2 regions of the Ruegeria sp. C5 genome follow, and region 1 is predicted to be linked to the other one. Evidence: riboswitches for the same ligand, from Rfam matches in the RefSeq annotation. Region 1 holds a riboswitch; the other holds the start of a gene.
What was found. A riboswitch is a leader RNA that binds a small molecule or an ion and turns the genes downstream of it on or off. The one in region 1 is predicted to bind cobalamin.

Region 1 (7,773 bases):
GCCGGACCCATTCGGGCGCATCCCTTGGCGCAGCCCGATACATGCAGGCTGCCTGCAACGCGCGCGGCCAGGGCGCGCGCCACACCGCGGGTTTCGACCTGCGCCTGCGGGCAGTATGGCGCGCCGGGGCAGGCGTCGGTTGTTCTCAGCGGGTCGGTGCCATCTGTGACAAAGTCAAGGGCGGGTATCGCCGCCCCGCCTTCCAACAGGAACAGCCGCCATGGTGTGACCCGCAGGGCAGTGGCGTTGCTGTTTTCGATCAGCAAATGGAGTTGCCGCGCCGGTAGCTGCCCAAAGGCAGCGCCATAGAGTGTCCCCTGCACGCAGGCTCCCGGTTGAAGAGGCACGCCAATGGGGCCGGGCGCGCTGCCTTGCCACTCGTTGGGCAAACCATATGTGGCAACGGTCCGCGCCATGCGGCGGGTCTCGGTTGTGTGGGTTTGCGCAAACCACTTCGCCAACGCGATCACTTGGTCGATGGCTTGAGCTTCCGACACCACTCGCCCGGTTTCGGCCCCGTCCGCGCGCAGGATCAGGCTGCCCGAACCGAGTTCAAGCCGGATATCCGCCGAGTCATCGGCCAATAAACGCTCGGAACCTGTGTCGATGGCAAAGCCGAACTTGGCAGGTAAATCCGGAAGCTCGGCCAGACGCTGGATCAATTCCTGTGTCAGCCGAGCGGTCAGATCACCGGCTTCATAGAGTGGCGAGACCAGAATGTTGCGGCGAATTTCGATTCCGGGTTCGGCGTCCAGCAGGTTCAGCGAGGAAAGCGCGGCCAACAAGGATTGATGGTCGGTTTCCTCTACTCCACGCAGCTGAAGGTTGGCGCGGTTGGTAAGGTCGATCGTGCCATTGCCGAACCGTTCCGCCAATTCGCACAGCCCTATCGCCTGTTGGGCATCCAGACGCGCCAGCCGAGGGCGTACACGCACAACCAGCCCATCACCGGACATCATCGGGCGATGGGCACTGGGGCACCAGCCCTGCACGATGGGCGCACTCATCCCAACCCCTCCAGGTCGGCGCGGATCGAGTTCCGGCGGGTATGCCATAGCCCTGCCTCCAGCAGTGCACGGAACCGATCCTGCATGGCCTGATGTGCTTGCGGGTTTGCCTGTTGCAGGAAGGCGTCGACCTCTTCATTGCCCAGCGTGGCGTCGTGGTACAGATCGAACAGATGCGGTGCGACTGTGCCGGACAGATGCGCGAAAGATGCCATATGATCCAGCGTCGCCGCGATTTCAGCGGCACCCCGAAACCCGTGCCGCTGCATTCCGGCAATCCAGCCCGGGTTGGCGGCGCGGGCATAGACGACGCGGCTGATTTCCTCGGGCAGGGTGCGGGCGCGCGGGTTGTCCGGGTTGGTATTGTCCAGATGATAGAGCTGTGCGGTACCGCCGGTGATTTTCTTGGCGGCGGCAAATCCGGCCTCGTGCGTGGCATAGTCGTTGGCCAGCAGCAGATCGGTTTCGGTCAGGTCCTGTAGGTGCACAAAGCTGTCGGCATTGGCGACGCGCTGAGAGATGCCGTCCTTATCTTGCGCTATATGCTCGCCTTCCAAAGCGAAGGAACTGGCATCAAGCCAAGCCTCACCCGCTTGCACGCGTGCCTCATCCGTATAGATTTCGGACAGATGAGTCATGTTCAGACCATAGCTGCCGGGGGCTGGCCCATAGACCCGCGCCGCAGGCTCCTGACCGGCGTAAGGATTCCAGTCGGGTGCTTCATCTCGTTTGGTCAATGCGCGAACAGCCTGACCGTACAGCGCTGAAAGCGTCGGGAACACGTCCCGGAACAGGCCAGAGACGCGCAATGTTACGTCCAGACGCGGGCGGCTGAGATCGGTGATCGGCAACACTTCGATGCCCGAGACCCGCTCAGACCCTTTATCCCAAACCGGCTTCACTCCCAGCAGGTGTAGCGCCATGGCGAATTCCTCGCCCGCTGTGCGCATAGTGGCCGAACCCCATAGATCGACGATCAAGCCCTTGGGGTAGTCGCCTTCTTCTTGCAGGTGCCGCCGAACCAGTTCCTCGGCGAGCTTGACGCCTTGTGTATAGGCCGCGCGCGTGGGAACCGAGCGTGGGTCGGTCGTGTAAAGATTCCGCCCGGTCGGCAAAACATCCGTACGCCCGCGATAGGGGGAACCGGACGGCCCGGCCTCGATCCGTTTGCCCGCTAAAGCGTCAATCAGGGCAGAGCGTTCAGCTTGGGCTGAGTGGGCAGCGTCGAAATTGCCCGTCTCATCGGGGACGCGCCCAAAGATATGCAGCCCATCACCGAACTGGCTTTCCTTGATGTCGCAGACAAATCGGTCAATGCGCGTGATCGCCTCGGCGGTGCAGGTTGCCTGATCGAGGCCAAGGTCGTTTTCCAACCCGATCGCCTGCGCCTCGTCCCGGATATCTTCCTGCAGGCGGTCACGGCGTTTGGGGTCGAGGCCATCCGCATTCGAGAACTCGTCCAACAGCGATTCCAGCCGCACCATGCGATCTGGTGTGCCGCTTTCCTTCATCGGGGGGGGGATATGGCCCAACGTGACCGCCCCGATCCGACGCTTGGCCTGCGCGGCCTCGCCGGGGTCGTTGACAATGAAGGGGTAGATCACCGGCAGATCGCCGATTAACGCCTCGGGCCAACATTCGTTGCACAAGGCGACTGATTTTCCCGGCAACCATTCCAGCGTGCCATGCGCGCCGATATGGATCAGCGCATCCGCGCCCAATCCTTTGCGTAACCAAAGGTAAAAGGCGACGTAGGCGTGGCGCGGTGTGCGCGACAGATCGTGATAGTCATCATCGCGCAGTTCGGGTGTGCCGCGCTCGGGCTGCAGCGCGATCAGAGCCTTTCCGCGACGCAGCGCAGCGAAGTAGAACGCGCCATTTGTGAAAGCAGGGTCGTCTTCGGGAGTGCCCCAAACCTTATTGAGATCGGCGCGGAGTGTTTCCGGCAGCGCCGCCAGCGCCACCTGATAATCCTCTAGCGGCCATGAAATCCGGGCATCAAGAAGAGTTTCAGCAATCGGCTCGGCAGGCGCGGTGTCATACCCTTCGCCTTGCAGATCGAGCAACATTGCCTCAGCCGAGGCCAGCGCATCCAGACCCACTGCATGTGCCATCTGCCAGTCTTTGCCGGGATAGGTCGATAGTACCAGCGCCGGAACCTGCTCCGCTTTGGGTTTGTCGTGAAGGTTCAGCCAGCCGGAGATGCGGTTGATGATGGCTTCGATCCGTTCGGGTTCAGCCCGATGAGCGAAGCGAGAATACTCGAGATGCGGGTCGCGTTTGCCCGGCTCTTTGAAGGATACGATGCCCGCGTTGATCCGCCCGTCCACTTCCGGAAGGACCACATGCATGGCAAGATCAGCTGGTGAAAGGCCACGTTCCGCTTCGGCCCACGCTTTGCGGCGTGAGGTGGCCAGCGCCACCTGAAAGACCGGCACCTCTGCCACATCGAGAGGTGAGGTGCCTGATGCGCCCTTGCCTGAGAATGAGGTGGCGTTGATGATCGCCGAAGGCTTCAGCGCTACAATAGTCTCGCGCAGCCAATCGGCGACATTTGGTGCTTTGAGCGACGGGGCAAACAGGCCGACGGCCTCAAAACCTCGCGCGCGCAAGCTGCGGATCAGCGCTGCGATTGGGGCTGTGTCCGCCGAGGTCAGATAAGCACGATAGAAGGTTACGATGATACGTTTCGCATCACCGGGCAGAGCGTTTTCTGTAGGGATCACGCCGTGATCTGGGCACCAGGCGCCGCATTCAGGGATGGTCTTCGCGCCCATGACCGGACCTGCATACAACCCCGCAGCCAGTGCCATCTGCGCCAGAGCGGCCTGCGCCGCGACCTCACCGCCGGTGTCGCACAGATGCGCCAGCCGCCGCAGGGTCGAGACAGGCAGGGTAGAGTAATCATCCAGCCGCGTATCCTCGCGACCGTCTGCGGGCAGCACGGCCAGTGCAATCCCTTTGGCCTGCGCCAGCGCCAGAACCTGCTGCAAGCCGTACGCCCAATAGGGCACTCCACCGATCAGACGGATCAGGATGCCCTTTGCGCTCTCCAGTGTCTGCTCGACATATGTGTCGACTGAGAGGGGATGCTTCAGCGCCGTCAGATTGGCCAGCCGCATCGTTGGCATGCGTCCTTCAGGCCCACCTCCACGATGCCATCCCGCCGCGAAAGCGCCAAGGTCACTGTCGGAAAAGGACAGCACCACCAGGTCCGCCGGGCTCTGACCCAGATCGGTCGGGGTCTCGGTTTCTTCGAGCCCATGGCTTTCGCGGAAGACGACGTGCATAGGTCTTACTCGGCAGCCTCGGTTACACCCACGAGGATATCCCGGATCTCGGCCTCTTTGATATCGTCATGCTCGGCAATGACCACAAGGCGCGAGCGACGGTCTTCGCCGGGCTCCCACAGGCGGTCATATTGGTGACGCACGCGCGCACCGACGGCCTGAACCAGTAGGCGCATGGGCTTGCCCTGAACGGCGGCATAGCCTTTGACGCGCAGGATATTCAACTCGTTGGCCAATCGTTCAATCTTGGCGACCAGATCAATCGGATCGGTTTGCTCGGGCAGTTCAACGATGATGCTTTCGAAATCGTCATGCTCGTGATCGTGATGGCCGTCGTGATGGCTGGGACGCGCGTCCATGTCATCCTCGGCCGCGGCTTCTAGACCCAGCACGACGCGGACGTCCACGGCACCCTCGGCCACTTCGACCACGGGCATGGGGCGGGGCGCTTCGGCGGCGATGATCTCTTTCGCTTTCGCAACGCCTTCCGGGCCAGCCAGATCGGGCTTGGTCAGCAGAATGATGTCGGCGCAGGAAATCTGATCCTCGAACACCTCGGACAAGGGCGTTTCATGATCAATCGAGTCATCTGCCATGCGTTGCGCATCCACCGCCTCGACATTCGGAGCGAACCGACCAGCGGCCACGGCCTCGGCATCGGCCAGAGCAATCACGCCATCGACGGTAATTTTCGAGCGGATATCGGGCCAGTCGAACGCCTTCAGCAGCGGTTTTGGCAGGGCAAGACCGGAGGTTTCGATCAGGATGTGATCGGGGCGCGGCTCTAGTGCCATCAGGGCTTCAATGGTCGGGATGAAATCATCGGCCACGGTGCAGCAGATGCAACCATTGGCCAGTTCCATGATGTTTTCCGCCGGGCAATCAGGAATGGCGCAGGACTTCAGGATATCGCCATCGACGCCGACATCGCCGAATTCGTTGACGACCACCGCCAGACGCTTGCCCTGCGGGTTCTGCATCAGATGGCGCACCAGTGTGGTTTTGCCCGAGCCCAAAAAGCCGGTGATCACAGTGACGGGGAGTTTCTCGAGATTGCTCATTTCAGGGCTCCAATCGGGGGAATGCGGGCCGCACAGTTTTTGCGGAAATGTTCGGGACGTTCGCGCCATTTGACCAAACCGTCCTCGGTGGCGAGGTATTTGGCTGCGCCTTCGACGATGGTTTCAACATGGTCGATCTCGTTCAGATGCTCATACACGAAAGTCCAGCGATCCGGTCCTCCGCGTAGCACGATCGAGCAGCCTTCATCGCAATTCGACAGGCATTCCACAGCTTTCAAGGTAATGCCTTCGGGCAGGCCCGCCTGTTCAAGCGCCTTGTGCAGCAACGTGCCGGGGCGCTGGGCGTCATCCTCGACAGGCAGCCCGCGACGGCAGGTAGTGCAAACCAGCAGTTCGACCGGTGCGGTCTCGGTCATGTCTCTCATCCCCCCAAATCCTCTTCGTGGGGGACGGGGTTTCATGCGGGCCGATCACAGCCCCACACCGGAACACCCCGTCCGGTTTCATCTTCGGGCGTTGGCAGGTCTCCCGGCTTGCGGATGTCAGAGGAGGCCTCTGTCGGATGTCCCGCCTTCCCGGCCATACTGCCAGTGGCTTTGGGCACCCTCTCCGGTCACGGTCGCGGGGGCGGCTGCGTTTGACGGCAAAAACCGCTGACGCATTCCCTTTTCATCTGCTCTCGCAGACACCAACGAAAGGGACATGCGGCAGGGCAGGGTTGCTTGTCAAGCGAGTCGCGCCGATCCGTGAAAAAGCGGATAAAAAGCGACCTGTCGGGGTCGCTGGGCGGCATGATACTTCTGCAACGACGTGCTGGCATGGCAGCAAGATGCGAACAGGAGGATACCGCGCATGAAAGTAGGGTTTATCGGGCTGGGGAATGTAGGGGGCAAGCTATCTGGATCGCTGCTACGAAACGGTATCGATCTGACGGTTCATGACCTGAACCCGGATCTGGTGACCGAATTCGTCGCCAAGGGTGCCAAAGCCGCCAAAAGTCCGGCGCAGCTGATGCGTGATTGCGATGCGGTGATAACCTGTTTGCCTTCTCCTGCGGCCTCGGATGCGGTGATGCAGGAAATGTTGCCAGAGGTCGGCCCTGGCAAAATCTGGATGGAAATGTCGACCACCGATGAAGCCGAAGTCAAACGCCTTGGCGCAATGGTCATTGAACGAGGCGGGGCTGCAGTGGATTGCCCGGTTTCCGGCGGATGTCACCGGGCAGCGACGGGTAATATCTCGATCTTCGCAGGCTGTGATCGTGAGACTTTTGAACGTATCCTGCCATTCCTGACCACCATGGGGCGGCGCATTTTGCACACGGGCGATCTGGGCTCGGCCTCTGTTCTGAAGGTGTTGACCAATTATCTGGCTACCGCCAACCTGATCACCTGCGCCGAGGCATTGGTGACAGCCAAGGCCGCCGGCATGGACCTTGGAACCACCTATGAGGCGATTAAGATATCGTCAGGCACATCCTTCGTGCACGAGACCGAAAGTCAGGTCATCCTGAACGGCTCGCGCGATATTTCCTTCACCATGGACCTGGTGAAAAAAGATATCGGTCTGTTTCAGGAGGTCGCCGACCGTGCCGGAGTTCCTCTTGAGATAAACCCATTGATGATCAAGATTTTCGAAGATGGCATCGCGCGATATGGTGAGCGTGAATTGTCCCCGAACATCATCAGGCGGCTAGAGGACGCGACCGGACTGGAGATCCAGGCGCCAGGGTTCCCAACCGAGATGCTGGACGACGAGCCAGAAGAACCGGGTTATGAGGTGATCCCACAGAATCGGTAGATAGATTAATCGGCAAGCATTGCGGCTGTCTGGCGACCTGGTTGGACAAAATTCTGGTGCTATTCTAAATAGGTCGACAGGAGTCCGACACCGGCACAGGCAAGAGAACAACTTATGACGAATGAGACCTTTCTCATCGTAACAACGATGAAAAACGAAGGGCCTTTCATGATCGATTGGGTGGCCTACAACCACGCAATCGGTTTTGATGACATTCTGATTTATACCAATGATTGCGCTGATGGTACCGATGCCATGGGTGACCGGTTGCAAGTGCTTGGCTGGGCTCACCACCAACGAAACAGACTGGGTCCGCGCGCTGCGCCTCAGGTTCGTGCATTTTCGCTTGCGCGGAATCACCCAAGCTATCTGTCTTCGGATTGGATTCTCAGTTTGGATGTGGACGAGTATATCAATATCCGTTTGCCCAATAGTGATATAAGAAGCCTCGTTGAGGCCAGCGGCGTGGCGGACGCGATCTCGATCTGCTGGCGCATGTTCGGAAACGCGGGTCAGAACGATTTCGTTGATCGACCCGTACCTGAGACTTTCTTTCTGGCCGCCACCGAAGACGGCTATCCGCATCATCGGACCAAAGGGTTCAAAACGCTGTTCCGCAACAACGGAAAATTCAGCCGTTTTCGCGCCCATCGT
Region 2 (7,773 bases), on a different contig from region 1:
GCAGCTCGGCAAAGACACACCCCTCGGGCAGATCAGGGTGCTGCTGTTCGCTGCGGTCGACAAAATCTCCGACACCGGATAAATCCAGCCCTTCAGCCGCCCAGCCCGAGATGTCCATGGCAAAAAGCGGCGATCCATCCTCGGATTTTCCAAGGAAAATCGGTTGCTCGATCACACCGCCCGGGCCCTGTTCGAGAATCTTGTGCGCCATCGGAAGCCGGGCGAGCCGGTCCAGTGCCTCACCCTCAACCAACAGTTTGCCACGCCACAGCAACACACATGTTGCCAAAGGGTCACGATAAACCTGTGCCAGTTTGTCCGCGTCGCCGCGCAGCAAACCCGCCCGATCCAGTGCCGAGCCGCCAAATGTCACCTGTTCTGCGCGTTTCATGCCTGCCGTTCCTGACTGCCGCGCAAAGGGCTGCCACGTCTTACCTGATCGTGCAACGGGTATCGACCAAACATTTTTCGACCCTGCCGCGGAATGACCGCAGCATCGCCCCGGAAATTGCATTAAATCGGCCTCATGGTGGAAACGTTGGCACACTGACAGCTACAAGTTGAAGATATTGAAATCAAAGTATTTAATGCGACAACGAAGAGATGCAGATGATGGCGCACGGATTCGAATCCTTGCTACATCCGATCTACACATGCACCTGACGTCATATGATTACTATTCGGATCGCCCCGAACCTGCGATTGGTTTGACCCGTACCGCCAGCCTGATTCACGAGGCGCGCAGACAGGCTGAACGCGACGAAGCCCTTGTGCTGTTGTTTGACAATGGTGATAGCCTGCAGGGAACGCCATTTGGCAACTGGGCAGCTGAAAACGTGCCAGACGCCCATCCCCTGCCACGCGCGTTCAACACGTTAAACTATGACGCGATCGGATTGGGTAATCACGATTTCGGATTTGGGTTGGAACTCGTCAATCGCATCGCTCGCCAAACCGCCTGCCCAATGATTTGCAGCAATATGCAAACCACTCAGACCGAACAAGGGTGGGATGCACACACGATTCTGCATCGAGTTGTCAGACTAAATGGACAGGGCACCGCAATCCGCATCGGGGTTCTTTCTGTTTTGCCCACTCAAACCGCACAGTGGGAAGCACATCTGCTAACGGACCGGGTCGTGGTAACAGACATTCTCGCCGCTGCGTGGCGCGCTGCTGAAGATCTCAGCGTGCAAGGTTGCGATCTGATTGTCGCCCTTGCGCATACCGGACTGGGATCGGCAATGGCCGAGCCGGATATGGAAAACGCGATCATCCCGCTGGCCGAGATGCCGCTGATTGATGCCGTCGTCGCAGGCCACACCCATCTGACACTGCCCGGAAAGGCGCATGATGGTTATCCATTCGTCGACAGTACGCGGGGGCTTGTGCATGGAACGCCGGTTGTCATGCAGGGTTGGGCCGGGTCTCATCTTGGGATCATTGATCTGACACTGCAAAAAGATACCACCGGCGATTGGCGCATTACAGGCAGCCATGTCGAAGCGCGGGCAATCGCTCAATCGGGCACAGAAATACCCGAATGCCCAAGGATCACAGAGCTGTTTGCGACCGGCCACGCTGCGACGCGCAAAAGGGTGACCAGGCCAGTGGGCACAATCCCACACACGCTACACAGCTACTTCTCATATTGCATACCGGATCGCGGTCTGGCCTTGGTTGCGGCGGCTCAGGCCGCTGCCCTACGCCCGCATTTGGTCGATACCGACTGGGCAGATTTGCCGATCATATCGTCAGCCGCCCCGGCAAAGTTCGGCGGGCGCGCAGGAAGCAAGTACTACACTGATATCCCCTCAGGCGAGATTTCAGTTCGACATATCGCTGATCTCAGTGTCTTTCCTAATGAATTGCGCGCGATGCTGGCCTCAGGTTCTCAGATTCGGGACTGGCTTGAGATGTCAGCCGGGCTGTTCCATCAACTTGGATCAGACGCCCCGATCGATCTTGCCGATCCTCAGCGCACGGGCTTCAATTTCGATGTCCTGCATGGCGTCACCTACCAGATCGATCTTTCGCAACCGGCGCGGTTCGATACGCTCGGTCGAGTGATTGATCCGGCATTTTCCCGCATACGCAACCTGGAATTCGATGGGCAGCCGATTGCGCCTGACCAGAGTTTCCTTGTCGCCACCAATAACTACCGCGCCAATGGCGGTGGTCATTTTCCAATTGCGCGACAAGCCCGTATGATTGACCTGCCTCAGATCAGCATACAGGATATTCTATGCAAATACGTCGCGGGCACATTGCCCGCCGACCCACTCGCGCATGCACCGCGCCCCTTTTCTTTTGTACCAAACCAAAGGCAGGGCGCGATCCTGACAACGGGGCCACGCGCGCTACACCATGTTGCAGAGCTTGCTGAGTATCATCCACGCATTCTGCCCGACTATGCGGATGGTTTCATGCGCATTCATCTGACCTTCTGACGGGTTGCCATTTTCAGGGGATGCACCTATATCGGCTTTGAGAGGTTGGCGCGGGCGAGCGCCTCGCCAACCTGGTCAGGTCCGGAAGGAAGCAGCCACAACGAGCCCCGCTTGGGTCGATGTCCAACCTCTCACTTAGAACCTATCAGCCGCAGGAGGGCGTTTATGATTGTAGCAAAAACCCTTCGGGCAGACCGGTTCTGATCCTTTCCGATCAACTGATTGCCTGAACACGTCGCCGGCGGATGCGCGATTGCCATTCGACGGGATTGCTGTTTCTGATCACAGGCAGACCAATGTTACTTTCCTTTTCGGACCTCGGATGGTCCTCTCATTTCGCGGCTCAGCATACGGCTGATCCGTCACTTCTTCCGTATCGCATCTCGGCCGTACACCGGGATCGACTGATCGGGCTGAGCCCTGAAGGTGAATCGCCTTTGTTATCTCTGGATCAATCAACCGGCGCATATGCCGTTGGGGATTGGGTTCTGGCGGATGAAAACAAACGCATACGCCGAGTGCTGGACCGGCGCAGCCTGCTGCAGCGCCGGGCCGCAGGTACAGGGGCAGCGGCGCAGCTGATTGCTGCAAATGTTGATGTGCTGTTCATCGTCAGTTCCTGCAACGCCGATTTCAATATGCCACGATTGGAGCGGTATCTTGCGCTGGCGCATCAGGCAGGCTGCTATCCGGTGGTCGTTCTGACCAAATCGGACATGTGCGATGATCCGAGCCTTTATGTAGATCAAGCCCAATCGCTCGCCCCGTTTCTGACGGTACTTGCGGTCAACGCGCTGGATCACGGCGATCTCGAACAAGTTCTGTCGTGGTGTCCGAAAGGACAAACCAGCGCCTTGCTTGGATCATCCGGCGTTGGGAAAACGACGCTCGCCAACGGGATGACGGGGCAGGATCAGGCCACCGCAGGTATTCGCGAAGACGATGCGCGCGGCAGGCACACAACAACTGCACGCGCCTTGCATCGCATGCGCAATGGCGGCTGGCTGATCGATACGCCCGGCATGCGCGCGTTGCGTCTGCTGGATGCGCAGGAGGGGTTGGATGAGGTATTTTCGGACATCTCAGACCTCAGCCTGGATTGCCGCTTCTCGGATTGTCAGCACGAGTCTGAGCCCGGATGTGCGGTGCAGGCGGCAATCGACGCTGGTACGCTTGATCCCGCGCGGCTGGACCGCTGGCGCAAGCTGCGGCGCGAAGACCAACACAATTCCGCTTCGGTGGCGCAGGCCCGCGCCCGTGACAAGGCTTTCGGCAAGATGGTGCGCAGCGTGATGCACGAGAAAAAATCCCGTAAAGGGCTATAACGAAGCTGGGCACCGACCTACCGGTGCCCAGCGCTATCAGGCGATCAGCCTAGGCCAGACTGCCGCATTCCGTCTTGCGAATGCACCGATATGGCCGATCTTGGACACTCCGAATTCGCTTGGTGCAAGCAGATGGCGCCCGGCTTTGGGTCCATAGAGATCGGCAAGACGCCAGACAGCATCCGGCGGCACCATTTCATCATCTGCGAAGGTAAACAGATCGACACGTTTGCCCAAGTCTTTCCAGCGGGCGGCGGGCAGTGTCGTGCCGATCTCTGGCACATAGCTTTTGGGGGCGGTGCACCATTTGCGCCATTGCCAATAGACTTGGGCAGGCAGGTCCGATCCAAACCCGACCAACCGCCCGGGCAGGTAGCCAAGCGCCTTGACCACCAGCGGCGCGTGACCATACCAGAACAACGCCGCCAAAGCGCGATAAGGCCAAGGGTGATCCGCCAGCGTTACCAGACCCGAACAGACACAGATCATCCTGTCAATCTGATCGATATCGGGTTGGATCGGGCCAAACATTCCGCCCAAGGAATGACCGATGCTCCATAGCTTGGCCTGCGGAAACCGTCGGCGCATCTCGGCCCGGGCGGCTGGAATGTCGATCAACGCCCAATCGGCCATGGTGACATTTGACCGCTTTTGCGAACCCACCAAAGAGTGACCAAAATCCCGGTAATCGTAAGTCAGGCAGGCCATGCCCTGTTCTTCGGCGAGCCATCGGGCGAAGTACTGATAGTAATCCCTCGGCACCCCAGTCGCACCGTTTATGACGACCACCTTTTCGGGGTCGGCAACCGGACGGTAAAGCCGCGCCGACAACATTGCCGGGCCGGACGGGATTTGAAAATCCTCGGTCACAACCGCCTGCTGCGTGTCCAACATGGTGCCCTCTAATACCGACTGAACTGATCAGTTCACCCGAAGCGCCTCAAGTCAAGGTTGACGTGACTGGACCATACGTCACTTGCCTGACGCAATTTTCTTGACTCGGGCACGGCGCAGCCGCTAGCCATGTCGCGATGGTTCTCGCGCCCAATCGGGCCGGGATGAAAAGGGAACACGGTGCGGTTCTGCCCGAATAAATCCGGAAAGAACCTAGTCCGAGACTGCCCCCGCAACTGTAAGCGGAGAGCAATGCCGAGATACCACTGGCCTTGAAGGCTGGGAAGGTCGGCAAAGCGATGACCCGCAAGTCAGGAGACCTGCCATCGGATGTAGAACCGAAACTCGGGCGGGGTGTCCGGGACGGGTTTGATCGTGCTCCGCAACGACCAACCTGTGCCACGCCCTCGCCTTGCGCGCGGAGGGCGCATTGATGATCTGGAAGACCAAAACACACGAATTCGCGGCGACCGTGTGCCAACGTACTGGCGCGCCCTGCCCCGCATTGGCACAGATGGCGCGGGCTCTGACGCAGACCATGTCCGCCACAAAACCGGTCACGAAAACTGAGTTTGAGATTGAAGGCACCATAGATCTGTCGCACTGCCCGGAAGGATGCACCGCCCGCTTTCGCGCCCAATGCGACCAGATACGTGTATTCTGCGGAACCGATCCTGAAATCGATACCGGCCGGCTGGATGACTACGCAGACATGATGTTCGGAACCGAGTACCGCAGCCTACCCGCAGACCTGCTAAGGAATCCTCCTTGCGCCATGCTTGAGGCTTCGCTTCTGGTGCAGCACAACGGTGGCGAAATCTCGCCACATGTTGGTGTCTAAGCCGTCAAACGGCTTGAACACGGGCCGGTTCAACGGCCCAAAGCATCTGGGCATTTGTCTCGACTGCGCAAGGACGCACCGTACGCAATCGCTTCAATGCCGCCTCAGGCCGTTCACCGCATTCAACCATCAGACGCAGAACCACCATCCCGGATCGGCCACAGCCACCACGGCAATGCACTAGTACACGGCCACCACCTGACAACGCCTGACGTGCGGTCGCGCCAACGCGGGGCCAGCGGTCCAAAATCTCTTTGGGTGGCGTGCCAAAATCTTCGATCGGCAAATGCACCCATCTGCTGGCACGCCCCTGAATATCAGCGCCAAAATTCCGCGCACCATCCTGAATCATCTCGACCTCAGTCGTCATCGAGATCACAAGCCCGGGCTTCCAGTCTGCGATAAGATCAAGGTCTTCTGTATACGTTCCTCCACGCCCAGGCATCGAGGACAAGGCCAAGGTGCCTCCGCCAACCTGCAACGCATAAACCACCAGTTGCGACATAATCTCCCCCCAAACAAACTTCACCCAACAACATACTGGTCCAGTAAATAGAATAGAGTGGATTTTAGCCGCATACCCACGCATTCCAAAATGAAAATCGTCCCGGCTGGCTGTGGACGCGGGCGGCGGGGGCCTCTACGCTGCGGCGTAACGCGAATCCGACAGAGCAGACATGACCGAGACGCCCAACCCCGCCTACCAGGTTCTTGCCCGCAAATACCGCCCCGAAACCTTTGCCGATCTAGTCGGTCAGGACGCCATGGTGCGTACCCTGAAAAACGCATTCGAAGCGGATCGGATCGCGCAGGCCTTTATCATGACCGGCATCCGCGGCACCGGTAAGACGACGACCGCCCGGATCATCGCCAAGGGTATGAACTGCATCGGTCCCGATGGCAGCGGCGGCCCTACCACCGAACCCTGCGGTCAATGTGAACACTGCGTAGCCATCATGGAGGGCCGCCATGTCGATGTGATGGAGATGGACGCCGCCAGCCGCACCGGTGTCAATGACATCCGCGAGATCATAGACAGCGTCCGCTATCGCGCTGCGTCTGCGCGCTACAAGATCTATATCATCGACGAGGTTCACATGCTGTCGACCAGCGCTTTCAACGCGCTGCTCAAGACGCTGGAAGAACCCCCCGAACACGTGAAGTTCATCTTTGCCACCACCGAGATTCGCAAGGTCCCGGTAACCGTCCTGTCCCGTTGCCAGCGCTTTGATCTGCGCCGGATCGAGCCGGAGGATATGATCGGACTGCTGCGCAAAATTGCAGATGCCGAAGGGGCGCAGATTGCCGAGGATGCGTTATCGTTGATCACCCGGGCTGCCGAAGGATCAGCGCGGGATGCGACCTCACTGCTGGATCAGGCGATCTCGCACGGGGCCGGTGAAACCAGCGCGGATCAGGTGCGCGCGATGCTGGGGCTGGCCGATCGGGGCCGGGTGCTGGATCTGATGGATATGATCCTGCGCGGCGATGCTGCAGGCGCGTTGACCGAGCTGAGCGGGCAATATGCCGAAGGGGCTGATCCACTCGCCGTCTTACGCGATCTGGCTGAAATCACGCATTGGGTTTCGGTGGTCAAGATCACCCCGGATGCCGCCGAAGATCCCACCGTTTCCCCCGACGAACGCGCCCGAGGTCAACAAATGGCCGAGGCTCTGCCCATGCGAGTCCTTACACGCATGTGGCAAATGCTGCTGAAAGCGCTTGAGGAAGTTTCCGCCGCACCCAACGCAATGATGGCTGCGGAAATGGCCGTGATCCGCCTGACCCATGTGGCCGACTTGCCTAGCCCGGAGGAGCTGATCAAGCGTCTGCAAGATACGCCTCCGCCGCCCAATGGTGGCCCCGGCAAGGGAATCGGGGCGCCTGGACATGCTCTTTCCGCGCCACAGGCTGTGGCCCGACCGGCCTATGCCGCATCGGGAATCGGCGGCAACGCAGGCGGGCCAACAGCCGCGCTGGCCCAAGATGTGCAGGCAGCGCTGGCACGCTATCCAACATTTGAACATGTGGTTGAACTGATCCGAGCCAACCGGGACGTGAAGTTGTTGGTCGAGGTCGAAAACGGCGTGCGTCTGGTATCCTACCAACCGGGCAGGATCGAGTTCGCCCCAACCGACAACGCCCCGACCGACCTGTCACAACGATTGGGCGCGTCGCTGCAGCGTTGGACAGGCAACCGGTGGGCCGTTTCTATTGTCGCTGAGGGCAACGCACCGACCATTGCCGAGGTACGGGACGCTGC

Region 2: it holds a riboswitch for cobalamin, as region 1 does, so the genes downstream of both, ACR0AW_RS20665 (hypothetical protein) here and ACR0AW_RS14210 (DUF1636 family protein) in region 1, are expected to answer to the same signal.

Annotation. Positions count from the first base shown of each region.
Region 1 covers NZ_JBQFRX010000003.1:535,674-543,446, forward strand. The annotation lists gene cobG (precorrin-3B synthase) at 1-1,007, opposite strand, end outside; gene cobN (cobaltochelatase subunit CobN) at 1,004-4,297, opposite strand; gene cobW (cobalamin biosynthesis protein CobW) at 4,303-5,358, opposite strand; gene ACR0AW_RS14210 (DUF1636 family protein) at 5,355-5,735, opposite strand; cobalamin riboswitch at 5,821-6,027, opposite strand; gene ACR0AW_RS14215 (NAD(P)-dependent oxidoreductase) at 6,133-7,119, shown strand; gene ACR0AW_RS14220 (glycosyltransferase family 2 protein) at 7,234-7,773, shown strand, end outside.
Region 2 covers NZ_JBQFRX010000010.1:47,537-55,309, forward strand. The annotation lists gene nudC (NAD(+) diphosphatase) at 1-391, opposite strand, end outside; gene ACR0AW_RS20645 (bifunctional 2',3'-cyclic-nucleotide 2'-phosphodiesterase/3'-nucleotidase) at 588-2,450, shown strand; RNA gene ffs (signal recognition particle sRNA small type) at 2,489-2,587, shown strand; gene rsgA (ribosome small subunit-dependent GTPase A) at 2,747-3,775, shown strand; gene ACR0AW_RS20660 (alpha/beta fold hydrolase) at 3,812-4,669, opposite strand; cobalamin riboswitch at 4,791-5,011, shown strand; gene ACR0AW_RS20665 (hypothetical protein) at 5,103-5,510, shown strand; gene ACR0AW_RS20670 (phosphatase domain-containing protein) at 5,515-6,015, opposite strand; gene ACR0AW_RS20675 (DNA polymerase III subunit gamma/tau) at 6,188-7,773, shown strand, end outside.